Regions from separate parts of the Rouxiella sp. WC2420 genome, predicted to be linked through region 2. Evidence: predicted binding sites of a transcription regulator. Region 2 holds the regulator's gene; each other region holds the start of a gene.

Region 1 (10,705 bases), 1.1 Mb from region 2:
GTTGTCGCAATTCCTGTTGAACCGTGCTGGTCTCAACGGCGACGATTAATCGCCAATTGATGTAAACGCCTCCCTCGCGCATTGCGTTGCGGGGGATGGCGTCAGGAAGACACTCATGAAACAGGCTACATTTTTTCTACTTAACTCACCCGACGTCGACGGCGAGCTGAGCGGCCATGAAGATCTGGCTTGCCAGATTGCTGCCCGGCGTTATCGCGCAGGTCAGCGCGTGCTGATCGCCTGTGAAGACCAAAAGCAGGCCGAACGTCTTGATGAAGCGCTGTGGAAACGTGATGCCGAGCAGTTTGTGCCGCATAATCTGGCAGGAGAAGGCCCGAGATTCGGAGCCCCCGTCGAGCTATGCTGGCCCGGAAAACGCGGAAATGCGCCGCGAGATTTGCTGATCAGCCTGCTTGGGCAATTTGCAGATTTTGCCACCGCTTTCCATGAAGTGGTAGACTTCGTTCCTTACGAAGATTCTTTAAAGCAGCTGGCGCGCGAACGCTACAAAGCCTATCGCAGCGTCGGCTTCAATTTGACCACGGCGACACCGCCGGACGTCAATACAACGACTACAGACTAACGAAGCGAAATGGATAAGACATATAACCCGCAAGATATCGAGCAACCGCTTTACGAGCACTGGGAAGAACAGGGCTATTTCAAGCCTAACGGTGATACCAGTAAGGAAAGCTTCTGCATCATGATCCCGCCGCCGAACGTTACCGGTAGCTTGCATATGGGTCACGCTTTCCAGCAAACCATCATGGACGCCATGATCCGCTATCAGCGCATGCAGGGTAAAAACACCCTGTGGCAGGCGGGAACCGACCATGCCGGTATTGCTACTCAGATGGTAGTAGAGCGCAAAATTGCTGCTGAAGAAGGCAAGACTCGCAAAGACTACGGTCGCGAAGCCTTTATCGACAAAATCTGGGAATGGAAATCAGAATCGGGCGGCACTATTACCCGCCAGATGCGCCGTCTGGGCGATTCCGTGGACTGGGAGCGCGAGCGCTTCACCATGGACGAAGGCCTGTCAAACGCCGTTCGTGAAGTGTTTGTTCGACTGTACAAAGAAGACCTGATTTACCGCGGCAAGCGCCTGGTGAACTGGGATCCGAAACTGCGTACTGCGATTTCCGACCTCGAAGTTGAAAACCGTGAATCCAAAGGTTCCATCTGGCACCTGCGCTATCCGCTGGCTGACGGCGTGAAAACCGCTGACGGTAAAGACTATCTGGTGGTTGCGACCACCCGTCCCGAAACCGAGCTGGGCGATGCCGGTGTTGCCGTTAATCCAGAAGATCCGCGTTATAAAGATCTGATCGGTAAAGAAGTTATCCTGCCATTGGTAGGCCGCCGCATTCCTGTTCTTGGCGACGAACACGCCGATATGGATAAAGGCACCGGCTGTGTGAAAATCACCCCAGCCCACGACTTTAACGACTATGAAGTCGGTAAACGTCACGGCCTGCCGATGATCAACATTCTGACTTTCGACGGCGATATCCGCCAGACCGCCGAGGTGTTCGACACCAAAGGCGAAGAAAGCGACGCGTGCAGCAATGAAATTCCCGAGCAGTTCCGTGGCCTGGAGCGCTTCGCAGCGCGTAAAGCCATCGTTGCCGCCTTCGAAGAATTGGGCCTGCTGGAAGACATCAAGCCTCATGATTTAACCATTCCCTATGGCGACCGTGGCGGCGTAGTTATCGAGCCAATGCTAACCGACCAGTGGTACGTGCGTACTGCTCCGCTGGCAAAAGTTGCCGTTGAAGCGGTCGAGCAAGGCGAGATCAACTTTGTACCAAAACAGTATGAAAACATGTACTTCAGCTGGATGCGCGACATTCAGGACTGGTGTATTTCTCGTCAGCTGTGGTGGGGTCACCGTATCCCGGCCTGGTACGACGCTGAAGGCAAAGTTTACGTCGGTCGTGACGAAGAAGAAGTGCGCAGCGAAAACAACCTGGGCGCAGACGTTGTTCTGAGCCAGGACGAAGACGTGCTGGACACCTGGTTCTCTTCTGGCCTGTGGACCTTCTCGACGCTGGGCTGGCCAAACGAAACGCCAGACCTGAAAGCTTTCCATCCTTCAAGCGTTGTGGTCAGCGGCTTTGACATTATCTTCTTCTGGATCGCCCGCATGATCATGATGACCATGCATTTCGTGAAAGACGAAAACGGCAAGCCACAGGTTCCGTTTAACACTGTTTATATGACCGGCCTGATCCGCGATGACGAAGGGCAAAAAATGTCCAAGTCGAAAGGTAACGTTATCGATCCACTGGACATGATCGACGGTATCTCGCTGGAAGATTTGCTGGAGAAACGCACCGGTAACATGATGCAGCCGCAGCTGGCGGAAAAAATCCGCAAGCGCACCGAAAAGCAGTTCCCGAACGGTATTGAACCGCACGGCACCGACGCCCTGCGCTTTACCCTGGCGGCGCTTGCCTCGACGGGCCGTGACATCAACTGGGACATGAAGCGTCTTGAAGGCTACCGCAACTTCTGTAACAAGCTGTGGAATGCCAGCCGTTTCGTGCTGATGAACACTGAAGATCAAGACTGTGGTCTGAGCGCCGGCGAGCTGCAACTGTCTCTGGCTGACCGCTGGATCCTGGCAGAATATAACCGTACCGTAAAAGCTTACCGTGAAGCATTGGACGGCTACCGCTTCGACCTGGCGGCCAGCATTCTATATGAATTCACTTGGAACCAGTTCTGCGACTGGTATCTGGAACTGACCAAGCCAGTTATGAATAACGGCACCGAAGCTCAGCTTCGCGGCACTCGCCATACGCTGGTAGAAGTGTTGGAAGGCCTGCTACGCCTGGCGCACCCGATTATTCCATTCATTACCGAAACCATCTGGCAGAGCGTGAAACCGCTGAAAGGCATCACAGCTGACACAATCATGCTGCAACCTTTCCCGGAATACTCGGCGGATAAAGCCGATGAGGCCGCGCTGGTCGATCTCGAATGGATCAAGCAGGCGATCATCGCTATCCGTAACGTGCGTGCTGAAATGAATATCGCACCGGGCAAACCTCTCGAGCTGTTGCTGCGTGGCGCAAGCGCCGATGCACAGCGTCGCGTCGAGCAGAACCTGAGCTTTATCAAATCACTGGCGCGTCTGGAGTCAATCACCGTGCTGGTTGCGGGCGATAAAGGTCCAGTTTCTGTGACCAAACTGGTTGAGGGTGCAGAACTGCTGATCCCGATGGCCGGTCTGGTCGATAAGGAAGCAGAACTGGAACGTTTGAACAAAGAGATCGCCAAACTTGACGCAGAAGTTGAACGTATCGAAGCCAAGCTTTCCAACGAAGGTTTTGTGGCTCGCGCTCCTGAAGCCGTAGTTGCTAAAGAACGCGAAAGACTGCAAGCATTTGCCGAAGCCAAAGTTAAGATTCAAGAACAGCAGGTTACTATCGCTGCTCTGTAATCTTCGCTGATACGGCAATCTTTAAAAACGGTGGGGCGAAAAGCTCCGCCGTTTTTTTTGGAATTGCAAAAATCGCCTGCACGCGGTATTAAATACGAATAAAAAATAGCTAACCACTTCAACAATATTAAACCTAAGTCATTGGAATCACGGCAAGGCGGCAAGTGAATGAGTTCCCAAAAGCTTACTGAAATAAGTGACTGGGTCGAATAACGCAGCAGTGGCTTCAAAAATAATGGGTATAAGAGCAATTATGACTACAGCCGTGAAAACACAACAGAACGTCGTGGTGCGCCGCATCACTTGCGATGACAATGCCGAAATCGCAAGGGTGATCCGCGCCGTGTCTGCAGAATTTGGTTTAACTGCCGATAAAGGCTATACCGTGGCCGATCCCAATCTGGATACCTTGTGCGAAATGTACAGCCAGCCGCGCAGCGCCTATTGGGTCGTCGAGCTTGACGGGCAGATAGCCGGAGGCGGCGGTGTTTCCGCACTAATCGGCGCTGATGACGACGTATGCGAATTGCAGAAGATGTATTTTATGCCGAGCCTGCGCGGTAAAGGGCTGGCCAAACGCCTGGCGATTCAGGTGATGGCTCACGCCAAAGAGCAGGGCTTCAAACGGTGTTATCTTGAAACTACCGCCAGCCTGACTCAAGCGATTGCGCTTTACGAGCATCTTGGCTTCGAACATATCAACGGCGCGATGGGCAGCACCGGCCACGTCGACTGTGAAGTCACAATGCTGAAAACTCTTTAACGCGATGTTTATGCAATAAAAAAGCCGACTAAGTCGGCTTTTTTACATTTACATGACTATTAGTGGCGTTTGCCGTCGTCATCTTTGTCGATCACGTTTTTAGGGGCAACGTGCTCGTCTTCTTCTTCATCTTCTTCGTCGAATTCTTCTTCGTCGCCGTCTTCGCCGTTCGGATCTTCAAAATAGGTGCCCCAGCCGTCATAGTTGACGCCGTTAGCTTCAGCCAGCGCCACCAGCTGCTCAACCTGGGTGTCGATCAGTTCAGCATTCAGCGCAACTTCGCTAATCACATCACAGCACATCACCACGGAGCCATCTTCAATTTCCAGCTCTTCGGCATCAGTCACTTCATAGCCCAGTTTGAAGGCTTCTACCGCTGCTCGCTCTAAAACTTCGAATTTCTCGGAAGAGAAATGATGCTCAATAGTGTAAAGCGCGTCAGGATCGCTGCCGTCTTCCAACAGCTCTTCGATGATTAAGCGGGTCTCATTACGTTGTTCGTCTAGCAATTCACGGTTTGCCATGCCTCAGTCCTCAATCAATGTGACGTTTAGACGCTATTTTCACACAGCAGACGGCTTGCCTCCAACATAAACGATAAAGTTTTTACTTTGGGGTTGTAATTGCATATTCATACATATAAATTGAATTTTAATTCATTATAAATGTTTCGGAGATAGGCACATGAGTCTGTTAAGCAAACGCCATTTTCTAAGGCTGCTGGATTTTACCCCGTCAGAAATCGCAACCCTGCTGAAACTGTCGGCTGATTTGAAAACTGCCAAGAAAAACGGCAGCGAAAAACGTTATCTGCAAGGCAAGAATATTGCGCTCATCTTCGAAAAAGACTCAACTCGTACCCGATGCTCTTTCGAAGTTGCCGCTTACGATCAGGGAGCACAAGTTACTTACCTCGGCCCGAGCGGTAGCCAGATTGGCCATAAAGAGTCGATGAAGGACACTGCGCGAGTGCTGGGCAGAATGTACGATGGCATCCAGTATCGCGGCTTTGGTCAGGAAAACGTCGAGACATTGGCTGAATACGCCGGAGTGCCCGTCTGGAACGGGCTGACCAATGAGTTTCATCCTACCCAACTTTTGGCCGATCTGCTGACCATGCAGGAACAGCTGCCGGGGAAAGAATTGTCGCAGATGTCGCTCGCCTATCTTGGCGATGCGCGCAATAACATGGGTAACACGCTGCTTGAAGCGGCGGCGCTGTGCGGGTTGGATCTGCGTTTAGTTGCACCTGCTGCCTGCTGGCCGGATGCCGAGCTGGTTGAAAACTGCAAACATCTGGCGCAGGAGAACGGCGGCAACATTACCTTGACCGATGATATCGACGTTGGCGTTAAAGGCGCCGACTTCCTTTATACCGACGTTTGGGTCTCAATGGGCGAGCCGAAGGAAGTATGGAAAGAGCGCATTAATCTGCTACGTGCTTATCAGGTGAATATGGCAATGATTGCCAAAACAGGCAATCCTCAGGTCAAGTTCCTGCACTGCCTGCCGGCTTTCCATGATGACCAAACCACATTGGGCCGTCAGATGGCTGAAGAATACAATTTGCCGGGTGGCATGGAAGTGTCGAACGAAGTGTTTGAATCGGCGCACAGCGTAGTATTCGACCAGGCTGAAAATCGCATGCACACCATTAAAGCGGTTATGGTTGCCACCCTCGGCAGCCTGTAAGCACTAATTGATCAATACAGCCCGCCAGACCTTGGTGGGCTGCCTTTTCCTCGTCCTATCCTCATGCATTGTTGCACTTTCTAGCCTTCTTTATGCCTCAGCCAAGCCTTTTATCGACTAATCTTTCACAATGTGAATAGATAAGGGAACCGTTATGGGTGCTGTGAATCCCGAGTTCGTGCTTCGTCTGGAAAGTCTGCTGAGCAGGGTTTATCCCAAAGAACACATTGGCGATCTGATTAAAAAAATTCTGCATCTCGGTGAGAAATGGAATTACGGTGCACACCGCTCTGACCAGTGGGTTGATGGCACTAACATTTACCTGATTACCTACGGTGATACCCTCTCTGAAGGCCAGCGCCCTCCTCTCGCGACGCTCAACGATTTTGCCAGCAAGCACCTCAAAGACGCCATCAGCGATATTCATATTCTGCCGATGTACCCTTACAGTTCCGACGATGGATTCAGCGTCATCGACTATCGCCGCATCGACGAACATCTCGGCGGTTGGAGCGATATTCACCATCTTTCCGCCAACTTCAACATGATGTTCGACTGCGTGATTAATCACATCTCGCGATCCAGCGACTGGATGAAAGGCTATATCAACGACGAGCCTTACTTTCGCGACTATTTTATCGAGTCCAATCCCGAGCTGGATTACAGCCGTGTGGTGCGCCCCCGGGCCTCGCCGCTGCTGACGCCGTTTATCAAGGCCGATGGCAAAGAGCTGTATCTCTGGACCACCTTCAGCGAAGATCAGATTGATATTAATTTCAAGAATCCTCAGGTTTTGCTGGAAAGCATTGACGTGATCCTGCAATACGCTGCCAGCGGCGGGCAGTCGATTCGTCTGGATGCGATTGGCTACATCTGGAAAGAAATGGGTACCACCTGTATTCACCGTCCTCAGGCTCACAATATCATCAAGCTGTGGCGCACTATTCTCGACGAGGTGATCCCCGGCACCCGCATCATCACTGAAACCAACGTGCCGCATCATGAAAATATCAGCTATTTTGGCGAGGGCGACGAGGCACACATGGTGTATCAGTTCGCGCTACCGCCGCTGACGCTGCACGCTTTCCTGCGTGAAGACACCACCACGCTGACCAAATGGGCGCAGGGTTTAAACGCCGAGGCGCACTATCCGAAAACCACCTATTTTAATTTTCTCTCCAGCCACGATGGTATTGGCCTGCGCCCGACTGAGACCTTTCTCGACGACGACGAGCGTAAATATCTGGCGCAGGAAACGCAGCGCAAAGAAGGTCGAGTTTCCTATAAAGACAACGGTGACGGAACTCACTCGCCGTATGAGCTGAATATTAATTACCTCAGCGCCATCACTGAAATTGATGATAGTGTCGAAATGAAGGCGCGCAAGTTTCTGGCGGCGCAGTCACTGTTGCTGTCAGTTATGGGCGTTCCGGCGATTTATATTCACAGTCTGCTGGGCAGTGAGAACGATCTGGATGGCATGCACCAGTCTGGCCTGAGCCGACGGATAAACCGCAAAAAGCTCAAACTTGAGGATGTCGAAAAAGATCTGGCGACCAAGGGATCGCTGCGATCGGCAGTATTCTATGGCCTTAAAAAACTGATCGATATCCGCCGCAACCGCCCTGCTTTCTCGCCACAGGCCGGACAGAAGATCCTGGAGCTTGGCAATAAGCTGTTTGCGCTTGAACGCTATGATCCAAAATCAGAGAACCGCATCAGCTGTATCTTCAACATCAGTAGTCAGTCGCAGCCTTTCAAGCTGGCAGTTGACGGCAAGGATCTAATAAGCGGTGAACCGTTTAACGGCCAGATGCGCCTGCAGCCGTGGCAAGTGGTATGGATCGAGCACAAACTCAAAGCTCCTGAACGTTTGGGCAGGCTGCGTCGTTGGCGGAAAAAGATTTACATCTCGCTGAAAAGGTCCGATGCCAACCGATTGCTCACAGGCAGACCTCGCAAAGCAAAAAGGTGAAGTTACCCTCTTGCAGGCAGAATTCGTGCGCGTATAATGCGCCACAATTTGCCGGGAGACTGACATGAAAAACGACAACACACCGCGATTCGATGCTTCACCGAACCCTGTGCCAGTAGGCGGCGTTCAGCCGTTGTCTCTCCCAATGGTTTTGAATATGGGCTTGAAAATAACCCACCGATCGCTGAAAGCCCCTCATTGAGGGGTTTTTTTTTGTCTGTCATCGTAGAGGAGAGCGACAATGGCCAATCCGCTGTATCAAAAACACATTATTTCAATTAACGATCTCAGCCGTGAAGAGCTTGAGCTGGTGCTGGACACCGCCGCCAGCCTGAAAGCCAATCCGCAGCCAGAACTGTTGAAACATAAAGTGATCGCCAGTTGCTTTTTTGAAGCCTCGACCCGTACTCGCCTGTCGTTCGAGTCCGCTATCCATCGTTTGGGCGCATCGGTAGTAGGTTTTGCCGACGGCAGCAACACTTCGGCGGGCAAAAAAGGCGAAACGCTGGCCGATACCACCTCGGTGATTAGTACTTATGTCGATGCGATTGTCATGCGTCACCCGCAAGAGGGTGCGGCGCGTCTGGCGACCGAGTTTTCAGGCGGAATTCCAATCCTCAACGCCGGGGACGGTGCCAACCAGCATCCGACTCAGACGCTGCTCGACCTGTTCACCATTCAGGAAACCCAGGGGCGTCTTGATAATCTTAAAATCGCCATGGTCGGTGATCTGAAATACGGCCGCACAGTGCACAGCCTGGCACAGGCGCTGGCGAAATTTAACGGCAATCGCTTTTACTTTATCGCCCCGGATGCGCTGGCAATGCCGGAATACATCCTCAATCTGCTGAAAGAAAAAGGGATTGAATACAGCCTGCATGAAAGCATTGATGAAGTCGTGCCGGAGCTGGATATTCTTTACATGACCCGCGTGCAGAAAGAGCGTCTCGACCCCTCGGAATATGCCAACGTCAAAGCGCAATTCATCCTTCGCGCAGCTGATTTGGCCGACGCCCGGCCGCATCTCAAAGTGTTGCATCCACTGCCGCGCGTCGATGAGATAACTACCGACGTTGACAGCACCCCTCACGCCTACTATTTCCAACAGGCCGGGAACGGGATTTTCGCCCGCCAGGCCTTGCTGGCACTGGTTTTAAACGCAGACACCGCAGAATAAGGAGCGCATCATGACGCAAGATAACAAACTCCAGGTTGAAGCCATTAAATGTGGCACGGTGATTGACCACATCCCGGCGCAGGTGGGCTTTAAGCTGCTGTCGCTGTTCAAACTGACTGAGACCGACCAGCGCATTACCATTGGCCTGAATTTGCCGTCAAACGAGCTGGGCCGCAAAGACATTATCAAAATTGAAAACACCTTTCTCACCGAGCCACAGGTCAATCAGCTGGCGGTCTATGCGCCGCACGCCACGGTGAATCGCATCGATGATTACGTGGTAGTGAAGAAGCTGCATCCGAGCCTGCCGGACCGCATCGAAGGCGTGCTGCGCTGCCCGAACGGCAACTGCATCAGCCGTTTTGAGCCGGTAGCCTCAAGTTTTGCGGTTAAAAATCGTCAAAACGAAATACACCTGCAGTGTAAATACTGCGAGAAAGAGTTTGAGCATCAGGTAGTGCTGAATAACGAATAGTCGCTGCCAGCGGGAGATTGGGGGATGCTTTCTTGCGCCCCGCTCCTTATACTGTCTCGACAATTTTTATCTCAGCAAAGCTTTTAAACTCAACGAGGAATCAGTATGTCTCGCGAAATCAGTACAGAACACGCACCGGCGGCTATCGGTCCTTATGTTCAGGGTGTCGATCTCGGCAGCATGATTATCACTTCCGGCCAGATCCCTGTTGATCCTAAAACCGGTAACGTTGCTGAAGACATCGCTTCTCAGGCGCGTCAGTCACTGCAAAACGTGCAGGCTATCGTTGAAGCCGCAGGCCTCAAAGTTGCCGACATCGTGAAAACTACCGTTTTCGTTAAAGATCTTAACGACTTCGCGACCGTTAACGCGACTTATGAAGCCTTTTTCACCGAGCACAACGCGCCATTCCCGGCTCGTTCTTGCGTAGAAGTTGCCCGTCTGCCAAAAGACGTGAAGATTGAGATCGAAGCTATCGCCGTTCGTCGTTAAGTTTCCCTTTTGATCAAAATAGGTCAGCCTGCGTGCTGGCCTTTTTTATCGCCAAATCCCACCTAGCCCCTTCTCGACCTTGTGATTGCTTCATCAGCGACCATAATTAAATCTGATGCACTTTTTTTGATCATTTTTGCCGACACGGCGTCTTTTCTCGCACTGTAAAAGCGCGATCTCCCCACAAAAACAGCGTTTTTCCCGCGTTTATGCACGCTGGCACAGTTTATGCGTATTGATTAATGCCAAGGCAATCTTTTAGGCCAATTATAAGTTTTAGATATGAAAAAACCCTAGCCTGTTATGTCAGTGAGGTGATGATGATAAATATTGACCTTTCCGATTCACCCTTTTTTGATGAGATGTTAATGGCTGAAGGGCAACACCGCAGTCATTACGACGCCTACTGGCAATGGTTACAGCAGGCCGATCAACAGGCCGTACAGCGCAAAAAAGAGGAAGCCGCGCTGTTGTTTCATCGGGTGGGAATTACCTTTAACGTCTATGGAGACGATGACGGCGCTGAACGTCTAATCCCGTTTGACAGCGTGCCGCGCATCATTCCGGCCAAAGAATGGCAGATGCTCGACCGTGGTATTCGTCAGCGCGTGCAGGCACTCAACTGTTTCTTGCATGATATCTATCACGATCAAAAAATCCTTAAAGCGGGGCTGGTTCCGGCA
Region 2 (10,705 bases):
GGATGGCTTGCAGTGCTTGGGTAAATGTAGATGCCGCCTTTGAGCAGGTTGCGATGGAAGTCGGCAGCCAGAGAGCCGATGTAACGTGAGGTGTAAGGACGGCCAGACTCTTCGTCCTGCTCCTGACAATACTTGATGTATTTCTTCACGCCTTTAGGGAATTTAATGTAGTTCCCTTCATTAATAGAGTACATATAGCCTTTTTCTGGATACATGACTTTTTCGTGAGACAGGCAGAAAACGCCGAGGGAAGGGTCGTAGGTAAAGGCGTGAACGCCAGCACCGGTCGTGTAAACCAGCATGGTAGAGGAACCATACACTACATAACCTGCTGCGACCTGTTGACTGCCTGGTTGCAGGAAGTCAGCTTCGGTAACGGGTTTGCCCAATGGTGAAGTACGACGATAGATTGAAAAAATAGTACCCACTGAAACGTTGACGTCGATGTTTGACGAGCCGTCCAGGGGATCCATCAGAATCACATATTTCGCATTATTGGCACGTTCGCCTTCGAAAATAACAATTTCGTCTTCTTCTTCAGATGCGATACCGGCAATTTCGCCACGTGCTTTCATGGCGGCTTTCAATTTTTCGTTGGCATAAAGGTCGAGTTTCATTTGAACTTCGCCCTGAATGTTCTCAACGCCGCTGGTGCCGAGTATATCTACCAGTCCCGCCTTGTTGATATCCCTATGAATAATCTTAGCACCAAGTTTAATTGCCGAGAGTAGCGCAGTGAGCTCGCCGGTGGCATGTGGAAAATCTTGCTGCTTTTCGACAATAAATTCGCCTAACGTTTTCATGATACGATCCCTGAATCTTAGGATGAGTAAAGGTTTTGTAATTGAAATTTTACAGAAGCGATCGCAGTTTAGCCCAAATATATGGACGCTTCATAGGCAAATCATAGCCAAATGCATTTCTTCTAGATGATTCTCAGCGTTAGAATAGCCACTGACTTAAAGAGCAATAATGGAAAATTTATGCGCATTCATATTCTTGGGATTTGCGGCACGTTTATGGGCGGCCTTGCTATGCTGGCTCGCGCTCAGGGACATCAGGTAACCGGATCGGATGACAACGTCTATCCACCGATGAGTACGCTATTGGAAAATCAGGGGATCGAGCTGATTAAGGGCTATTCGCCAAGTCAGTTGGATCCCAGGCCCGATCTCGTTGTGATCGGCAATGCCATGACGCGAGGCAATCCTTGCGTAGAGGCGGTGCTCGAGCAGGGTATTCCCTATGTCTCTGGCCCGCAGTGGTTGCACGATCACGTGCTGCCCGGTCGCTGGGTGATTGCGGTTGCCGGTACGCACGGGAAAACCACTACTTCAGGTATGGTCACCTGGATCCTCGAAGCCTGCGGCTATGAGCCGGGCTATGTGATTGGCGGTGTGCCGGGGAATTTCGACGTTTCTGCGCGATTGGGAAACAGCCCGTTTATGGTCCTCGAAGCCGATGAGTATGATTGTGCCTTCTTCGACAAGCGTTCCAAATTCGTGCATTACAGCCCGCGTACACTGGTGCTGAATAATCTCGAATTCGATCACGCCGATATTTTTGACGATCTGAAGGCGATCCAGAAACAGTTCCATCATCTGGTCAGACTCGTGCCGGGTCAGGGCAAAATCATTCTGCCCGAGCATGACACTCCACTCAGGCAAGTGATGGCGATGGGTTGCTGGAGCGAGCAGGAATACGCGGGAGACGGCTGCACCTGGAATGCCAAAAAGACGACGCCAGATGCCAGCAAGTTCCAGGTATATCTTAACGGTGAAGTGGCCGGTGAGGTTTCATGGTCGCTGGTGGGTGAACACAATATGCACAACGCACTGATGGCCGTTGCAGCCGCGCGCCACGTCGGCGTGACCCCTGCAGATGCCTGTACGGCGCTCGGCGGATTTATCAACGCCCGCCGTCGGCTCGAGCTTCGTGGTGAAGCGAACGGTGTAACTGTTTACGACGATTTTGCACACCATCCTACCGCCATTCTTGCCACTTTGGCTGCCCTGCGCAGTAAAGTTGGCGGCACAGCACGTATTATTGCAGTGCTGGAACCGCGTTCGAATACCATGAAAATGGGGATGAGCAAAAACGAACTTGCACCTTCTCTGGGACGTGCCGACGAAGTGTTTCTACTTCAGCCGCAAAACATCCCATGGCAGGTTTCAGAAGTGGCAGAACGTTGTATTCAGCCTGCGCACTGGCACGCAGACGTTGATGCGCTGGTTGAGATGATTGTCAAAACCGCGCAGCCGGGCGATCACATTCTGGTGATGAGCAACGGTGGTTTTGGTGGCATCCACGGCAAGCTGTTGAGCGCGCTGGATAAAAAAGCTCAGTTGGCTAACAACAAATAGTTACCCCCTTCCTTAATAATACCAGCCCTTAAAGCCTCGACGAAAAAAAGCCCTCGCAAGCGAGGGCAAAAGGGTGTCGTCGGACAGGACGACAGAGGGTCTGGTATATCTTGCAAATTTTTTGCTAAAACTTCGCGGTACTACAGATTAAATCGGGTTCAGTTATTTATAAATTTCTGCGGTGGCGTGGTAAGTACCGTCATTACGCGCTTCGATTACACGATAAGAAGATGCACCCTGGCTATCGGCTTTTTGTGATAACTCTTGACGGATATCACTAGGCACGCCATCAATCCCACTAACGGTAATTGTCCCCATAGGTTGAAGATTTTCAGCCTGTTGGTTGGTGATTAGTTGAGCGGCAGAAGAGCCAAATGAAACAGCGGTCAACAGGCCTAGGGCAGCAACAGCAGCGATGATTTTCATGATAATTTCCTTAATTTACCTTATGCAACCTGTCTATGGCGGACGGTGGCGCGGTTTCATTATGGATTTATCAAAACTGTAAAATTCGGTGTGCATAACCTCGTCGCCTATTTCTCGCGAACAAATGCATCGGTTTTCGCAGCGATAAATCCGTTTTATCGGCGGCATTTGAATGGGTATTCAAATCTCGTCTCTCGGGGGATATCTCTTTCTAAAATACAGTGATGTGGTGCTTTGTCGTGTTTCACATCATGGAGATGAGTATACATCTAATAACTGTAAAAATTAATAGTTTGCTAATAGTTTGTTAGGTCTCTATTTGCCCGGAATGAGTGGTTTTAATAACCGAAAAGCATAAAAAATGATGATTACTTGCTCATTTATTGTTAAATATATTTCAAATCAATAGATTGGCATAAATGAGCATTCTGTGCGGAATTTAACAGGGGATCGTTTTGGAAATGAAAGGATTTATAGGTCGATCATCTGGAGGTTGAACAAGATCCGGCATGAATAGCAGATCAGCAAGCGCGTTACTTGCCGATCTTGATACTGCCTAAAGTTCCTGCTCGAACAGACTCAAAATGGCATCATAGAGTTGTTTGACAGTAAACTTGCGTGCTGGCGTAATGAAGATGGTGTCATCACCAGCAATTGTACCGAGGATACCTTCCGACTTGCCCAGTGAATCAAGCAGGCGAGCAATCAGCTGTGCAGCACCAGGACTGGTGCGGATAACCACGACAGCATCGTTATAGTCAATATCCAGAACCAGGTTCTTCAGCGGGCTGGTGGTGGTTGGAACGCCGATCTCGGCAGGCAGGCAGTACACCATTTCCATTTTGGCGTTACGGGTTCTAACCGCGCCAAATTTGGTGAGCATGCGTGAAACTTTGGATTGATTGATGTTTTCGAAGCCATCATCTTGCAGTGCGACAACGATTTCACCCTGAGAGCTGAACTTCTCTTCCTTCAAGAGGGCCTTGAAAGCTTTGATTAAATCTTCCTGTTTAGCAGGATTACGCATTTTGCACCCATAGATTCACAATTGTGTGGCGTTGATTATGCAGATATTTGCATTTTTATGCAATAAAACATAACGGGTTTGATCAACAAAGAGTTAGATTTTAGGAAGGAAGGCCCAACGATGCTGCATAGACTTTAATGAATATGCCAAATATCTGCATGAAGAATTGTCTCAAACTTAAAATAAAATGTATAGCCTGATTATTTTATTTGATAATTTAACCAGCCAGGTAATTAATGTATTTATTTTTTAATAAAGTCATTTTTTTAATTATTTGAACTTAAAGTTTTATCTTAATGAAAATAAGCAGTAATTTCTTACTCAAAATTTAAAGATGCTTTTAATTTCTGCGCTACCTCCCAATCTATTAATAGGTTGTTTGTTTTTAATACACCCGTTAACTAAGGTTATTAAGTGAATGAATGCGCGGTATTTTAATCGTCGTTTATAAAGAACGTCATTTAAAAAGGAGTATAGGATGAAAGTTGCAGTCCTTGGTGCCGCAGGCGGAATCGGCCAGGCCCTCGCTCTACTACTCAAGACTCAATTGCCGTCTGGCTCTGAACTCTCCCTCTATGATATCGCACCTGTTACTCCAGGTGTGGCGGTGGATCTCAGCCATATCCCTACAGCTGTTAATATCAAAGGATTTTGTGGTGAAGACGCGAGGCCCGCTTTGTACGGGGCTGAGGTTGTACTTATCTCGGCTGGCGTGGCGCGAAAACCAGGTATGGATCGCTCTGACCTTTTTAATGTTAATGCCGGCATTGTTCGTAATTTAGTTCAGCAAATTGCGACCACCTGTCCCGAGGCGTGTATTGCGATAATCACTAACCCGGTAAATACGACGGTGCCCATTGCGGCAGAGGTTTTAAAAAAAGCCGGAGTTTATGATAAAAATAAACTTTTTGGCGTCACTACGCTTGATACCCTCCGCGCCAATACATTTGTTGCAGAGCTTAAAGGTAAATCTCCGCAAGAAATTGAGGTATCGGTTATTGGGGGTCATTCGGGCGTAACAATATTACCGTTGTTATCGCAGGTTAAAGGGCTCAGCTTCTCGGAGAGTGAAATACAGCAGCTGACGACACATATTCAAAATGCCGGTACAGAAGTGGTTGAGGCAAAAGCAGGTGGCGGGTCGGCAACCCTTTCCATGGGGCAGGCTGCGGCAAGACTGGGACTTTCTTTAGTACGCGCGTTGCAGGGAGAAAGCGGGATCGTGGAATGTGCCTATGTTGAGGGGCGCGGTGAGCATGCACGCTTCTTTGCTCAACCGGTGCTATTAGGTCGAAATGGTATTGCTGAATTCAAAGACATTGGCCAGTTAAGCGAGTTTGAACAACATTCGCTGAATTCGATGCTGGACGTATTACACAAAGATATCGAACTGGGTGAGAAATTTATCAATATTTAATATTCTTTTTATCTATTCCTCAAGATTATTAAAACAACCCGCCGGGTAAATTCCGGCGGCTTTTTATTGTGCTTATTTTAAAATTATTCGCGGTATGCACTGATCAAATAACTTAATAAAATTCAATCAGTATTTAATAATCTACATCCCCTTCTTGTCTGCGTTATCTACATTTTTACTCTTACCTGTTGAATTTTCAGGCAGAATGATATTCTTAATCGGTACTTTTTCCCGCCCCAGATTATCAGGAAGCTTGCAGCGCATTTTTCTTTCCAGAAGTTCATCTGTTTCAGGATGATAATAACGGCTGGGCCAGATTTCTGCCGGATGTAACTTCAGTGCATTAGCGATAATCCACTCTCCTTTTGGCCACGGACGTGACAGCGCATTCGCCAGTGTGGATGAACTTAGGCCCGCGGATCGGGACAATGCTGCCAAGGTGGTACGCTGTTTATGTAACGATGCGATTATATCAGCGTGATGCCAATCCGTTCTCCGTAAAAGCATAGAAAAACTTCCTTATATAATAGGCTTGCAGGTTTTGTTATATGTTTGAGGGGTTAGCACCCATATTCATTCGGAAGCTATAAGAGCAAATTTCCGAACTTAGTTCAAACCTGTTTCTCAAAAGATATTTTTATTTTTTATTAATAGCCTACTATTTTATTTGAACCACTAACTGGGTATGTTTGGTCTTCTAATGGTTTGTAATATAAGTAATTTATCAGCACTCTTTGGGTTGTTATCAAATTTTTCTTAATGCAAATCTTCTTTTTTAAGAAAAGTTAATTGTTATCAAACATTTTCAAAAAATGCATTTTTTCTGAAAGGTGGTGATTGGTCAATATCCTAAATATAGTTACTTAGATGAATTTACAGGCTTTTCTATTGTTAGCTCACTCAAAGATTTAACGTAACTTACTTTTGAACGTTAGATGGTTCTTTTAGTTTTATTTTTCTCCATAAAAAAGTTTCATCAATATACCCAGGCTTTAATTTATTGATGCACATTTGCATTCGCTAATGGTATAACTTATGCGTTCAATGTAAACGCCTCGCTAAATATGCCGTGAAAATATGGCTTTTTTAATGCCTTAACAGTTAATGATTTATATCAATTATATTTTTGTATAAATAAGAGAGAATTCTTATGAATCCTGAATGGTTTTCCGCCAAAGAACTGATCGGTTTTACGGGGCTTCCTTCATCACCTCAGGGGATACATAGCATGGCCCGTCGACAAAAGTGGGTCAGACGACGCAGATTTGGCGTACAGGGACGTGGAGTTGAATATCATATTGATAGTCTGCCCATCAAAACTAATTCAAATCTTGTGCTTAACGAACCTTCAGTCGAATATTTTTATTCCAACAACCAAGATCCCTTATTAATCTGGATCGAAAGTTATAAACAATTGGATGAAAGAGAAAGGCAAAAAATGATTACCTTTATTGTTCGCAATGGGATGATTGAAGTAATTAACAGGTTAGGGGCTTCGAACGAATTTATTTATTAAAGCTTTTAAAATCTATAGTTTTTATATCAACGGTTTGTTTAAAAGAGCAGGTTTATTTGTTAACTGTAGTCGTTGAACTTAGTTATAGATCCAAATTGTAAATTCTGGTTATAAACTCTCGTTGTGAGTGACCTTTAAGCAAAACGTTGGCCTATATTATTAGCCTGAGTTGGCAAGTGTCGGGCTGAATTTTATTCTGCTCTTGTTTTGGATTTAAAATAATAAAAGGAATGCCATGAAAAAGGAATGGTTTGCTGCAAAAGATCTGGTTGGAATAAATGGATTACCCACCACGACTCAGGGTATCCATGGCATGGCCAGACGGCAGGGATGGGAAACGCGGCGAAGGCTTGGTGTTCAAGGTAAGGCGGTGGAATATCACATTAACAGCCTGCCTAAAATGATGAAACCAGCACTTATCATTCAAGAAAAATCTGCAGAATATCTTTGTTCTTCTTATCACGACCCTCTACTTATATGGATTGAAAGTTATAAGCAACTTAATGATAGAGAGCGCGAGACGATAGTCTCATTTATTGTACGCGAAGGAATGCTGGCAGTAATTAAACGTCTGATGCCTGCACAAGAAGAGATAGAATAAGCAAGGCGGCCAAAAACACGGCGCCTTGCTTACTAAATCGCTTTTAGAAATCACGCTTGACGGCTAAATGAGCGAGACCTTCCAGGGCGAGTCGATAGGGTGATTCTGGTAACGCCTGCAATGCACTGATTGCTTTGTCTGCTTCGTCTTCGGCTCGTTGGCGAGTGTAATCCAGAGAATGACACTGATGCATGGCTTGCAGTACCGGCTCAAGTAAATGTCTGCCGTTGCCTTGTTCGATGGCCTGGCGAATCATGGTCGCCTGTTGCTCAGTGCCGTTTTTCATGGCATGAAGCAGTGGCAGAGTCGGCTTACCTTCGTTGAGATCGTCACCGGTGTTTTTGCCCAAAGTCTCGCCATCTGCGTCGTAATCAAGCAAATCGTCGATCAGCTGGAAAGCGGTGCCTAAATAGCGCCCGTAGTCCTGCAACGCGCAGACCTGCTCCTCGGTGCCTCCTGCCAGCATGGCTGAAGCCTGAGCAGCCGCTTCAAACAATCGCGCTGTCTTGCTATAGATAACCTGCATGTAACTTTCTTCGGTAATGTCCGGATCGTTGCAGTTCATCAATTGAAGTACTTCACCCTCGGCAATCACGTTGACGGCTTTGGACATCAGAGCCAGCACCGGGAGTGATTCGAGGTCAGTCATCATCTGAAACGCGCGGGTGTAGATGAAGTCGCCTACCAATACACTGGCCGCGTTGCCAAAAGCGGCATTGGCGGTGGCTTTGCCCCTGCGCATGTTCGACTCGTCAACAACATCGTCATGCAACAACGTTGCCGTGTGGATAAACTCTATCAGCGCAGCGACGGTAACGTGCTTGTCACCGGTGTACTTGAGCGCACGGGCAGCAAGAACGGCAATCATTGGGCGAATTCGTTTACCACCACCGCTAATGATGTAATATCCGAGTTGATTGATGAGCGAGACATCAGAGTTCAACTGCTCGAGAATTGCCGCATTGACTGCAGCCATATCCTGTTCGGTGAGGTCGGTAATCTGTTCTAGGTTCATTGTGATTTTTCGGCTGTATTTCTCTTCACCGCAATGAGAACGGGCTCACATTGGCACATGATGCAATTTGTAGTAATGATTGTACTTGAAAAACGAGTGAGATAAACGCGTTGTAGTGAACTGCGCTTTTTTTCTTCTTTTCTAGTGATTGTGCTCTTGTCATATGCTGATTTTTTGCGTAGAATTCGCGCCCTATTGTGAATATTTATAGCGCCCTCTGGACTATACAAAGTTGAGTGCGCGGAAAGCGGAGTTTTATATGTACGCGGTTTTCCAAAGTGGTGGTAAACAACACCGAGTAAGCGAAGGTCAAACTGTTCGCTTGGAAAAGCTGGACATCGCAACTGGTGAAACAATTGAGTTTGACCAAGTTCTGATGATCGCTAACGGTGAAGAAATCAACATCGGCTTGCCTTTAATTGCTGGCGGTGTGATCAAAGCAGAAGTCGTTGCTCACGGTCGTGGCGAGAAAATTAAGATCGTTAAGTTTCGTCGTCGTAAGCACTACCGTAAGCAGCAGGGCCACCGTCAGTGGTTCACTGATGTAAAAATCACCGGCATTAGCGCTTAAGTTTAGGAGAGCGGAACAATGGCACACAAGAAGGCTGGCGGCTCCACCCGCAACGGTCGCGATTCAGAAGCTAAACGTCTGGGCGTAAAACGCTTTGGCGGCGAAGCAGTACTGGCAGGCAGCATCATCGTTCGTCAGCGCGGCACCAAATTCCACGCTGGTATCAACGTGGGTTGCGGTCGTGACCACACTCTGTTTGCTTTGACTGACGGTAAAGTCAAGTTCGAAGTTAAAGGCAAAGACAACCGTAAATTTATCAGCATCGAAGCTGAATAATTTACTGTCTGAGTCTTGATAGACTGATGTAAGCCCCGCAATTAGTTGCGGGGCTTTTTACATTCTGTTGGCCAACACCGGCAAGAAAATGGATGTCAGGAAAACTGACTTCAACGCAGATTCTCATTTTGCTGTACACTTTATGTGCTATCGCACTGCTTCCTTTGGCGAGGCCTGAGACATTTTTTTATGCTGGCAAGTAGCCTGTCTTCTGACCTGCGGTACTTAACCTGAACGGTTAATATAGTGCCCTTGAGGTTGTTGCAGGAGTTAAATTTTCTGCAATGAGCCTGTGGGTGGCAACCAGGAACAGAACAAGACCTGATGGCTGAGACAAGCATCCGGGTGAATGATTTACGGAGACAGTTCAAATGAAGTTTGTAGATGAAGCAACGATCCTGGTTGTAGCAGGCGATGGCGGTAATGGTTGCGTCAGCTTCCGCCGCGAAAAATATATTCCTCACGGTGGCCCAGACGGCGGCGACGGCGGAGATGGCGGCGACGTCTATGTCCTTGCCGACGAGAACCTGAACACCCTGATCGACTACCGTTTTGTAAAATCTTTCCGTGCAGAGCGCGGTGAGAATGGCCAGAGCCGTGACTGTACCGGCAAACGTGGTAAAGACATCGTTATTAAAATCCCTGTGGGTACCCGTATCCTGGATCAGGGAACTGGCGAAGTGCTGGGCGATATGACTCGCCACGGTCAGCAACAGCTGGTTGCCAAAGGCGGCTGGCACGGTTTGGGTAACACCCGTTTTAAATCTTCGGTAAACCGTTCACCGCGCCAGAAAACCATGGGCACTAAAGGTGAGCTGCGTGACCTTTCCCTGGAACTGATGCTGCTTGCCGACGTCGGTATGCTGGGTTTGCCGAATGCGGGTAAATCTACCTTTATTCGTGCCGTATCGGCGGCAAAACCAAAAGTTGCCGATTATCCGTTTACCACCCTGGTTCCAAGCCTGGGCGTAGTACGTATGGATAGCGAGCAGAGCTTTGTGGTTGCCGACATCCCCGGTCTGATCGAAGGCGCACACGACGGCGCTGGTTTGGGTATTCGCTTCCTCAAGCACCTTGAGCGCTGCCGTGTTCTATTGCATCTGGTTGATATCGCGCCAATTGATGAGTCAAATCCGGTTGAAAATGCCAAAATTATCATCAATGAGCTGCAGCAGTACAACGAGAAACTGGCGAACAAACCACGTTGGTTAGTCTTCAACAAGATTGACGTGATTGGTCAGGAAGAAGCCGAGCGTCGCGCTAAAGAAATCGCCGAAGGTATGGGCTGGGAAGGGGATTACTTCCTGATTTCTGCTGCCAACCGCGAAGGCGTTACCGCTCTGTGCTGGGAAGTGATGAAATTCATCAATGAAAATCCTAAACACATGTCGGTTGAAGAAGCCGTACCAGAGAAAGTCGAGTTCATGTGGGACGATTATCACCGTGAACAACTGGCCGAAGTCGAAGAAGATGATGACGAAGACTGGGACGAC
Region 3 (10,705 bases), 730 kb from region 2:
ATTGGCACGCACCTCTTCCAACAGCACGTTCAACGCGCCTTCCAGCTCTAGCTGTTCGTCTGCGGTCAGTACATTAACGGTGACCAGCGCTTTTGACCAGGCAACCGAGCCCACGATATCCTGCTCTGCCAATCGATAGTCAAACCGCAGTGAGTCATTCAGTTCTTTGAAACGCTGATCTGCTGCCTGACTAAAGCGTCCGCCCCATAATGCCATGATAATGCTCCTGACTTTGCTTGCTGTAGAAGTGAAATTTGAAGTGATGTTTCAGGCGTGCGAGATGCCCCGCACGCCTGATGTAACCGAAGTAAACTGAGACTTACTTTTTAGCAGCGTTCAGTGCACGGATACGTGAAGAGAGTGAGAACAGACGAATGAAACCACCAGCGTGGCTGTGGTCATACACTTCGTCTTCGCCGAAGGTCGCAAACTCTTCAGAATACATGCTGTTCGGCGATTTTTTCTGGATAGCAGTAGCAGTGCCTTTGTAAAGTTTCACAACAACTTCACCGTTAACGTCCTGCGCCAGAGAATCGGCAGCTGCCTGAATTGACTCACGCAGAGGAGCGAACCAGCGACCGTCGTAGACCACGTAAGACATTTCCTGGCCGAGCTGCTCACGCCATTTGAAGCTGTCACGGTCCAGAACCAGCTGCTCAACGCCACGCAGCGCAGCCATCATGATGGTGCCGCCCGGGGTTTCGTAGCAGCCGCGAGACTTGATACCTACCAAACGGTTTTCAACGATATCGATACGACCAACGCCGTGTTTCACACCCAGGACGTTCAGCGCTTCGAGACAACCAAACGGGGTCAGATCTTTGCCGTTAACGGCAACAACTTCGCCTTTTTCAACTTTCAAGGTGACCAGTTCTGCTTCGTCTGGTGCATCTTCAGGAGCCACGGTCCAGGCCCAGCAATCCTTGTTAGGAGCATTCCAAGGGCTTTCCAGCACGCCACCTTCGGTAGAAATGTGCCATGCGTTTTCGTCACGGCTGTAGATTTTTTCCAGAGAAGCAGTGGTCTTGATATTACGCTCTTTCAGGTAGTCCAGCAGGGCTTCACGGGAACGCAGGTCCCACTCACGCCATGGTGCAACCACTTTCAGCTGTGGAGCCAGCGCGGTGTAGGTTGTTTCGAAACGAACCTGGTCGTTACCTTTACCGGTTGCGCCGTGGCAAACCGCGTCTGCTCCGACTTTAAGCGCCAGTTCAACCTGAGCTTTGGCGATCAATGGGCGAGCCATTGAGGTGCCCAGCAGGTAAGTCCCTTCGTATAGCGCACCGCTTTTCAGCACTGGGTAAACGTAATCCTTGATGAATTCTTCACGCAGATCAACAACGTGGCACTCAGAAGCACCGGTGTCCAACGCTTTCTGCTCGATGCCTTCCAGGTCTGCCTGGTCCTGGCCGATGTTGGCCACAAACGCCACCACTTCACAGTTACCGTAATTTTCTTTCAGCCATGGAATAATGGCCGAGGTGTCTAGACCGCCCGAGTAAGCCAGAACGATTTTGCTGATGCCTTGAGTTGCTGCCATGATAATTTCCTTAAAAATATCTGATTTCGCGACGTTTTTTTACGCCGCGCTTTAATAATAAAACTCTTAAAACCTGGTTACGCCAATATACGGGTGCCGATGGCTTCACCATTGAACAGAGCCGGCAGTTTTTCTGCGTCACGCCAGCTGGCGATATCGACCGGACGACCCAAAGTGCGCGCGGCGTCTAAAGCGGCATTCACTTTGACGATCATGCCATCGGTAATGATGCCTTGCTCAATCATCTCTTCTGCTCTTGCTGCGGTCATTTCCGGGACACGCTGACGGTCACCATCGAGGATACCGCTGACGTCGGACAGCAGAATCAAATCTGCGCCCAGCGTTGCAGCCAGAGCGGTCGCTGCCTGGTCGGCATTGACATTCATCAGCACGCCCTCGGCTGTGATACCGATAGAACTGACGATTGGCAAATAACCCGCTGTTGTCAGTGTGTTGATCAGTTTAGGGGAACCGGCTTCGGCCTTACCCACAAAGCCCAGCTCTTCATCAAGCTGAGTTACGCTAACTGAACCACCGTCGGCCAGAGACAGGCCCACTGCGCTAATATCGTTTTTAACCGCCCAGGACAGCAGCGTTTTGTTGGCGCTGCCCGCCAGTGCTCCGGTAATGATATCAATCTGGTCGGCAGGCGTAACGCGCAGTCCAGACTTCTTAACCACCGGCAAGTTGAGACGTTTCATCAGGTCATCAACCAAATAGCCACCGCCGTGAACGATCACCAGTGGACGCTGATACTCTTTACGATAAGCAACCAGCGCCGCGAACAGGCGATCCAGCGCCTCTTCGTTGTCCAGTAACACGCCGCCTAGTTTGATGATCAATGGATTCATTCGTATGCCACCTTGCTTCAACACCAGCGACTTCTGGAATCACTGGGTATTTAATTTAACACCCCTGAGCGGACGAATAAACGTTCAAAACAAGGTGTTTTATAAAATTAACAATCAGTTAGCTTTTAAACTAATTGCCTTAAATTTCAGATTATTACACCAGCGAGGTAGTTTCCGGGAAACCAAAGCGCAGGTTCAGACACTGTACTGCCTGAGCCGATGCGCCTTTCAACAGGTTGTCTTCAACCGCCACGATGATGACGTGCTCACCCTGCACAGCAAAACCGATATCACAGAACGGCAGGCCAACTACGTTTTTCAGCGCTGGCATGCCTTTGTCATACAGACGAACCAGCGGCTTGTTGTCGTAGGCACTGTGAAACGCTTTGGCAACTTGCTCTGCGCTGACGCCTGGCTTCAGACGGCAGGTAATGGTAGCCAGAATACCGCGCGGGAAACTGCCCAGATGCGGGGTGAAAATGACCGGCGTACCCAAGTGGGTCGAGATTTCAGGATGGTGGCGATGGTTGAATACGCCGTAAGCATGCAGGCTCACTTCACAAAAGCTGGTGCCGAGGCTGGCTTTACGCCCTGCTCCGCTCACGCCGCTTGTCGCATTGATTACCGGCCATTGGTCCTGATTCAGTAACTCTTTTTCCAGCAGCGGTTTAATAGCCAGCTGGGCCGCCGTTGGGTAGCATCCTGGAACCGCAATCAGCTGCGCGTCTTTCAGTTTATCTGCCTGCCATTCGGCCAGACCGTAAACGGCTTTATCAAGCCAGTCCTGATGCTGATGCTCAAAACCATAGAATTGGGTGTAGAAAGCCGGATCATTGACGCGAAACGCACCAGACAGGTCGAATACGGTGCATCCCAGTGCCAGAAACTGCGGGGCCAAATCATGGCTGACTTCATGTGCCGTCGCTAAAAAAACGACATCGACGCCTTTGGCTGCTTCAGCCACATTTTCCAATGGCAAAACAGGCAGATCGACAATGCCTTTTAACTGCGGGTGCAGATCGGAAAGTAATTTTCCTGCATCTGCACTTTGCGCTGAAACCGTTAAACCGGTTATGTTCATATGTGGGTGACGATTCAGATAGAGCGCAAGTTCAGCTCCAGCATAACCGGTGGCACCAACAATCAGCGTATTCAACATGGGCTCAGTTCACCTTCTTTTTCAAAAATAGAGGGCTCACTGCGTTTTTTACGCCAGAAGCCCGCGAAATTCAGCACGTTCGTTGCATTAATACTAACTCAGAAACCCGTCTGATTTTAGTGTTTCCTTACGAACCCGCTTAATGTATTTTTATTCACATTAAATGCATGAATATTTATATTACCCTAACCAAAGGCTGTCAACAGTGAAGATGAAATTACCTCCATTTATTGAGCTATACCGTGCGTTAATTGCCACGCCTTCGATCAGTGCCACCGACAGCGCACTGGATCAGAGCAATGAAACCTTAATCAACTTGCTGGCAGGATGGTTTACTGATTTAGGCTTTAAAGTGGAGATTCAGCCGGTACCCAATACGCGTAATAAATTCAACATGCTGGCCAGCATTGGCGAAGGCGCCGGTGGCCTGCTGTTAGCGGGTCATACTGACACCGTTCCGTTCGACGATGGCCGCTGGACGCGCGATCCTTTCGTACTGACCGAGCACGAAAACAAGCTTTACGGCCTGGGCACTGCGGATATGAAAGGCTTTTTCGCGTTTATCGTCGATGCGCTGCGTGATATCGACACCGAGAAGCTGACTAAGCCGCTATATATTCTTGCCACCGCCGACGAAGAAACCACCATGGCCGGTGCCAGCTATTTTGCCAAAACTTCGACTATTCGCCCGGACTGCGCAATTATTGGCGAGCCAACGTCGCTGAAGCCGGTGCGCGCACACAAAGGTCATATTTCCAATGCTATCCGCATTACCGGCCAGTCAGGCCACTCTAGCGATCCTGCGCGCGGTATCAACGCCATCGAGCTGATGCACGATTCCATCACTCACCTGATGGGCCTGCGTAAAACGCTGCAGGATCGTTATAACCACAGCGGCTTTGCCATTCCTTATCCGACCATGAACTTTGGCCATATTAATGGTGGCGATGCAGCCAACCGTATTTGCGCCTGCTGTGAACTGCACATGGATATTCGCCCACTGCCGGGCCTGACGCTGTCAGATTTAGATGATTTACTCAACGAAACGCTGGAACCAGTAAGCAGCCGCTGGCCGGGTCGTTTGACTATCGAAGCCTTGCACCCGCCAATTCCAGGTTATGAATGCCCGCCGGATCACCGTCTGGTGCAGGTTGTCGAAAAACTGCTGGGAACTGAGACCGAGATTGTTAACTACTGCACCGAAGCGCCGTTTATTCAGGAGCTTTGTCCGACTCTGGTGCTGGGCCCAGGCTCAATCGATCAGGCGCACCAGCCAGATGAATACATCGATACCGCTTTTATCAAACCGACCCGCGAACTGATCTCTCAGGTCGTTCACCATTTCTGCCATCATTAATCGCAGAAGGGTTGTTAAAATAATGTAACAAAAAAGGGGCATCATGAGATGCCCTTTGATATTGTACAAAGTTACTGATTAGCCAGACTAATAACCCACCGGCTGTAATTAAATTTCAGTCTGATTGCTCGATTCAGCATTTTAGTAATGAGAAATTCAGGGTTTTTGCGGTAAGTTTCTACAGTAATGAAATTGGAATACTGAAATTTGCCATGAAGGCAGGATAGACAGAGGCGTAAATGCCTTACGGGTGAAAGTTATTTACAAGACATAAAAATTCAAACAAGAAACGGGTCAGAGGTAATATGAACGAACAATATTCCGCAATGCGAAGTAATGTCAGCACGTTGGGCAAACTGCTTGGAGAGACCATCAAGGACACGCTGGGAGAGCAGGTTCTTGATCGCGTAGAGAAAATCCGCAAACTGTCCAAATCCTCACGTGCGGGTAATGAAGCAGATCGTCAGGAATTGCTGACTACGCTGCAAAACTTATCCAACGACGAATTACTGCCGGTTGCCCGCGCGTTCAGTCAGTTTCTTAATCTGACTAACGTCGCCGAGCAATATCACAGCATTTCTCCGCATGGCGAAGCGGCCAGCAATCCAGAGGCTTTAGCGCAGCTGATTGAGCGCCTTAAATCGAAGAACCTTACCGATCAGCAACTGCGCGACGCGGTTGAACAGCTGTCTATCGAACTGGTTCTCACCGCGCATCCCACTGAAATTGCTCGTCGTACTCTGATCCACAAGCTGGTTGAAATTAATAGCTGCCTGAAACAACTCGATCATAGCGACCTCGCCGACTACGAACGCAAGCAAATCATGCGTCGCCTGCGTCAGCTTATTGCTCAGTCATGGCATACCGATGAAATCCGCAAAATACGCCCGACGCCGGTTGATGAAGCTAAATGGGGCTTTGCTGTAGTAGAAAACAGCCTGTGGGAAGGCGTGCCAGCTTTCCTGCGCGAATTCAACGAACAGCTGGAAACATCGCTGGATTATAAAATGCCAGTGGAAGCGGTGCCGGTTCGCTTTACCTCTTGGATGGGCGGCGACCGTGACGGAAACCCAAACGTTACTGCGGCGATCACCCGCCACGTGCTGCAACTCAGCCGCTGGAAAGCTACCGATTTGTTCCTGCGCGACATTCACGTGCTGATTTCTGAACTGTCGATGACGGAGGCTACCCCGGAGCTACGCGAGCTGGCCGGTGGCGAAGACGTGGTAGAGCCTTACCGCACCATCATGAAAAATATTCGGACTCAGCTGCTGTCGACCCAGGTTTATCTGGAAGCGCGCCTGAAAGGCGAGAAGCTGCCACGTCCGAAAGACCTGCTGGTAAATAATGATCAGCTGTGGGATCCGCTGTACGCCTGCTATCAGTCTCTGCAGGCCTGCAATATGGGTATTATCGCCAACGGGCAGCTGCTCGATACCCTGCGTCGCGTGCGCTGTTTCGGCGTGCCGCTGGTGCGCATTGATATCCGTCAGGAAAGCACCCGCCATACGCAGGCGATTGCCGAAATCACCCGTTTCCTCGGCCTTGGTGATTATGAAAGCTGGTCAGAAAGCGATAAACAGGCGTTTTTGATCCGCGAACTGAACTCTGCTCGCCCGCTGGTGCCACGTAACTGGACGCCAAGCGCAGACACTAAAGAAGTGCTGGATACCTGCCAGGTTGCTGCAGAAGCGCCGGAAGGATCGATTGCTGCCTACGTTATTTCGATGGCGCGCACGCCGTCTGACGTGCTGGCAGTACATCTTTTACTGAAAGAAGCCGGTTGCCCGTTTGCGATGCCGGTTGCTCCATTATTTGAAACCCTCGACGATCTGAACAACGCCGATGATGTCATGACCCAGTTGCTGAACATTGACTGGTATCGCGGCTTTATTCAGGGTAAGCAGATGGTGATGATCGGTTATTCCGACTCGGCGAAAGATGCTGGTGTAATGGCGGCTTCATGGGCGCAGTATCGCGCGCAGGATGCACTGATCAAAACCTGTGAGAAAGCTGGCGTGCTGCTGACTCTGTTCCATGGACGCGGCGGTTCTATCGGTCGCGGTGGCGCTCCGGCTCACGCGGCATTGCTGTCGCAGCCTCCGGGCAGTCTGAAAGGCGGCCTGCGCGTCACCGAACAAGGCGAGATGATCCGCTTCAAATACGGTCTGCCAGAAGTGACTATCAGCAGTCTGGCGCTGTATACCGGTGCTATTCTCGAAGCAAACCTGCTGCCGCCGCCAGAGCCGAAAGAGGCCTGGATTGATGTGATGGACCAATTGTCTGACGTTTCCTGCGCCATGTACCGTGGCTACGTGCGCGAGAACAAAGATTTCGTGCCTTACTTCCGATCTGCCACGCCTGAACAGGAATTGGCCAAGCTGCCTCTGGGTTCACGCCCTGCCAAGCGAAAAGCCAGCGGCGGCGTGGAAAGTCTGCGCGCTATTCCGTGGATTTTTGCCTGGACGCAAAACCGCCTGATGCTGCCAGCCTGGCTCGGTGCCGGTGCGGGTCTGCAAGCAGTGGTGGATGCCGGTAAGCGCGACGTGCTGGAATCTATGTGCCGCGACTGGCCATTCTTCTCGACACGTATCGGCATGCTGGAAATGGTATTTGCCAAGGCCGATTTGTGGCTGGCGGAGTACTACGATCAGCGACTGGTGAGTAAAGACCTGTGGCCGTTGGGGCAGAAACTGCGTGACCAGCTCAGCAGTGACATCAAAGTAGTGCTGGCCATCTCGAACGATGACCATCTGATGGCCGACCTGCCGTGGATAGCCGAGTCTATCGCGCTGCGTAACGTTTACACCGACCCGTTAAACGTGCTGCAAGCCGAACTGCTGCACCGTTCGCGCCAGTTGGAAGAACAAGGCGAGCTGGATGCCAGGGTTGAGCAGGCGCTGATGGTCACTATCGCAGGCGTTGCCGCCGGAATGCGCAATACCGGCTAATACCTTTAATCTTTCAAGCGGTAGCCGCCTTGCTACCTCTCGAAATCTCTTGGACAACCCATTTTAGTTTTTAGCGCTTTAAAAAACCCAGCTCACAAGGCTGGGTTTTTCGTTATCTAAATCGTCACAACAAGTACCGCGCAGATTTAGCGTTGTGGCAAGGCGGCAACGCAGAGAATCCCCGGGAGCTGACACAGGTCAGTGACCGGGGTGAACGAAGGCGGCCAACGCCGCTACAGCGTTAAAGATGCCGGTATTCCGGGGCGCACACCGAGCGTGTGACAGATGGCATAACTCATCTCCGCGCGGTTCAACGTGTAGAAATGGAAGTCTTTCACCCCTTCGCGGCTGAGGATTTTAACCATGTCCATTGCGATGTTGGCACCGACCATTTTGCGGGTCTCGGCGTCGTCATCCAGACCTTCAAACATGCTGGTCATCCAGCGCGGCACACGCACATTGGTCATGGTGGCGAAACGTTGCAACTGTTTGAAGTTGGAAACCGGCAGAATGCCTGGCACGATCTCAACGTCAATACCGGCTGAAACGCAGCGGTCGCGAAAACGCAGATAGCTTTCTACGTCGAAGAAGAACTGGGTAATCGCGCGGTTGGCACCAGCGTCGATTTTACGTTTCAGGTTAATCAGATCCGCCTGCGCGCTTTTCGCTTCTGGATGAACTTCGGGATAAGCCGCAACAGAGATATCAAAGTCGCCGACGTCTTTAAGCAAGTGCACCAAATCGGTAGCGTACATTTCTGGCTTGCCGCTGTTGGCCGGCAAATCACCCCGCAGCGCAACAATATGACGGATCCCGCTCAGCCAGTAGTCTTGCGCAATTTGGCGCAGCTCATCAGGCGAAGCATCGATACAGGTCAAATGTGGTGCAGCTTCGAGTCCGGTACGCTCTTTAATGCCCTTAATAATGCTGTGGGTGCGATCACGCTCACCCGAGTTGGCACCGTAGGTTACCGAAACGAATTTAGGTTTAAGGCTGCTGAGACGATCGATGGAGCTCCACAACGTATCTTCCATTTCGCTGGTGCGTGGCGGGAAAAATTCAAAAGATACGTTAATCTGACCCTGCAATTCGGCCAGATTCTGGTTCAACGCTTCGCGCTGGTTGGCGTGGAAAAAACTCATACGATCCCTACCTTGTGCATCATTTCATTTTAATTATTGCTTTACGATAAGCATCTAGACGTCTAAACGTTTAGATGTAAAATGCGACATTTTGCTCAAAGAGTCAACTCAAAATTAGCTTCGGAGTATGATTAATATTCAACCAAACTGAGGGAATTTCAAGTTAATCGGGAAGATGAAACTTCCCCCCACGGCGAGGATCCGCAGGGGGTGAAAATTAAAGCAGCTGGGTCAAGCGGTTAAGGTCAGACTGGATAGCACCAGCCGTGACATCGCGTCCGGCACCCGGCCCACGGATCACTAACGGGTTATCACGATACCAACGACTCTCGATTGCAAAAACATTGTCGCACGGCAGCAAAGAAGCCAAAGGATGGTCGTCACGTACAGCTTCAACGCCGACTCGCGCCTTGCCGTTGGCGTCAAAACGCGCCACATAGCGCAATACGAGCCCCATCTCCTTGGCAGCCTCCAAACGCTGCAACATTTGCTGGTTCAGCGCCTCGCCACATTCAAAAAACTGATCCACTGAACCGTCTTCACAACCCTGCGGCACCAGTGATTCGACGCGAACCTGATTTGGCTCGATGTCGTAACCCGCCTCGCGCGCCAGAATAACCAGCTTACGCATCACGTCCTGACCAGAAAGGTCAACGCGCGGGTCCGGCTCAGTCAGGCCTTGCTGCCACGCCAAATCTACCAGTTCGGTAAATGGCTGAGTGCCGTCAAATTGCAGGAACAGCCACGACAGCGTGCCCGAGAAAATCCCGCTGATCGCCAGAATGCTGTCACCGCTTTCACGCAGGTCGCGAACGGTATGGTTAACCGGCAAGCCTGCGCCCACAGTGGCGTTGTACAACCAGTGGCTACCGGTTTTAGCGAAGGCATCGCGAGTCTGGCGATATTTGTTGCCATCCGACGCCCCCGCAACCTTGTTGGCGCTGATCACATGGAAACCGTAGCTGGCGAAATCAAGGTACTGATCGGCCAGGTCGGCGCTGGCGGTCACATCGAGCACCACCAGATCATCGTAAGGGTGTTCGCGCATCCACAAGAACAGCGACTCTTCGTCGTGTTCACGTGCTTCATCGTCGAAGAAGGCCAGCGCGCGACTGGCGTCTAGCCCATCGTAACTCAGCAAGCTGCGTTTGCTGTCGACCACACCAGCCAACACGAATTCGAAACCGCTGCGAGCGGAGATATTTTTCTGCTCGCGGGCAAACAACTCCAGCCAGCGTGAACCAATATTACCTTTGCCGAACAGCATCAGGCCGATACATTTTTCCGCGCGGAACAAAGTGTTGTGCAGCCCGTGGACCAGATGTTCAGTAGGACCGACGCGCAGTACCGCCACCAGGCTAATACCGTCTTCCGCCTGCCAGACAAACTCCACCGGCTGGTCTTTAATTTCCTGATAAAAACGATGGCTGTGCAGGGGGTTCTTGCAAACTCCCGCACCGACCAGCGCCACTAATGCCAGACCTTCACGCAGAGTTAAACGCCCCGCCAAGGCGGCTTCTTCCAGGACAGCCAGTGCGCTGCCCACCACTTCCGAGGTGTAGCACAACTGCAAAAGATTACGATCGGGATGAACACCAGTGACCAGCGGTTTAACTTGAGCGCGCTTTAGCAGCAGCTCAACGTCTTTATGCACCAGCGCAAAATCATGTTCCGGGGAAACAGCCAGTTCAATCAGACAGATATC

The links. Region 2 encodes ArgR, which controls arginine synthesis, uptake and breakdown. Its sites were predicted from a motif close to ANTGAATAAAAATACANT; they were not measured.
Region 1: a site for ArgR is predicted at 4,855-4,872, ahead of argF (ornithine carbamoyltransferase). Genes of this name have one in related genera too.
Region 3: a site for ArgR is predicted at 3,692-3,709, ahead of argC (N-acetyl-gamma-glutamyl-phosphate reductase). Genes of this name have one in related genera too.

Annotation. Positions count from the first base shown of each region.
Region 1 is NZ_CP165628.1:4,724,945-4,735,649, forward strand. Features, by position in the region: gene pepA (leucyl aminopeptidase) at 1-49, shown strand, start outside; gene AB3G37_RS21730 (DNA polymerase III subunit chi) at 116-583, shown strand; gene AB3G37_RS21735 (valine--tRNA ligase) at 593-3,448, shown strand; gene AB3G37_RS21740 (GNAT family N-acetyltransferase) at 3,702-4,211, shown strand; gene rraB (ribonuclease E inhibitor RraB) at 4,271-4,735, opposite strand; gene argF (ornithine carbamoyltransferase) at 4,896-5,903, shown strand; gene AB3G37_RS21755 (sugar phosphorylase) at 6,058-7,878, shown strand; gene pyrB (aspartate carbamoyltransferase) at 8,120-9,055, shown strand; gene pyrI (aspartate carbamoyltransferase regulatory subunit) at 9,066-9,530, shown strand; gene ridA (2-iminobutanoate/2-iminopropanoate deaminase) at 9,636-10,022, shown strand; gene AB3G37_RS21775 (circularly permuted type 2 ATP-grasp protein) at 10,343-10,705, shown strand, end outside.
Region 2 is NZ_CP165628.1:558,808-569,512, forward strand. Features, by position in the region: gene fbp (class 1 fructose-bisphosphatase) at 1-803, opposite strand, end outside; gene mpl (UDP-N-acetylmuramate:L-alanyl-gamma-D-glutamyl-meso-diaminopimelate ligase) at 984-2,363, shown strand; gene yhcN (peroxide/acid stress response protein YhcN) at 2,526-2,789, opposite strand; gene argR (transcriptional regulator ArgR) at 3,346-3,816, opposite strand; gene mdh (malate dehydrogenase) at 4,295-5,233, shown strand; gene AB3G37_RS02755 (helix-turn-helix domain-containing protein) at 5,375-5,740, opposite strand; gene AB3G37_RS02760 (DNA-binding protein) at 6,384-6,749, shown strand; gene AB3G37_RS02765 (DNA-binding protein) at 6,985-7,350, shown strand; gene ispB (octaprenyl diphosphate synthase) at 7,394-8,365, opposite strand; gene rplU (50S ribosomal protein L21) at 8,625-8,936, shown strand; gene rpmA (50S ribosomal protein L27) at 8,955-9,212, shown strand; partial or broken gene AB3G37_RS02785 (EamA family transporter) at 9,323-9,435, shown strand; gene cgtA (Obg family GTPase CgtA) at 9,584-10,705, shown strand, end outside.
Region 3 is NZ_CP165628.1:5,106,504-5,117,208, forward strand. Features, by position in the region: gene argH (argininosuccinate lyase) at 1-216, opposite strand, end outside; gene AB3G37_RS23520 (argininosuccinate synthase) at 320-1,540, opposite strand; gene argB (acetylglutamate kinase) at 1,618-2,391, opposite strand; gene argC (N-acetyl-gamma-glutamyl-phosphate reductase) at 2,546-3,550, opposite strand; gene argE (acetylornithine deacetylase) at 3,756-4,907, shown strand; gene ppc (phosphoenolpyruvate carboxylase) at 5,213-7,858, shown strand; gene metF (methylenetetrahydrofolate reductase) at 8,092-9,000, opposite strand; gene AB3G37_RS23550 (bifunctional aspartate kinase/homoserine dehydrogenase II) at 9,218-10,705, opposite strand, start outside.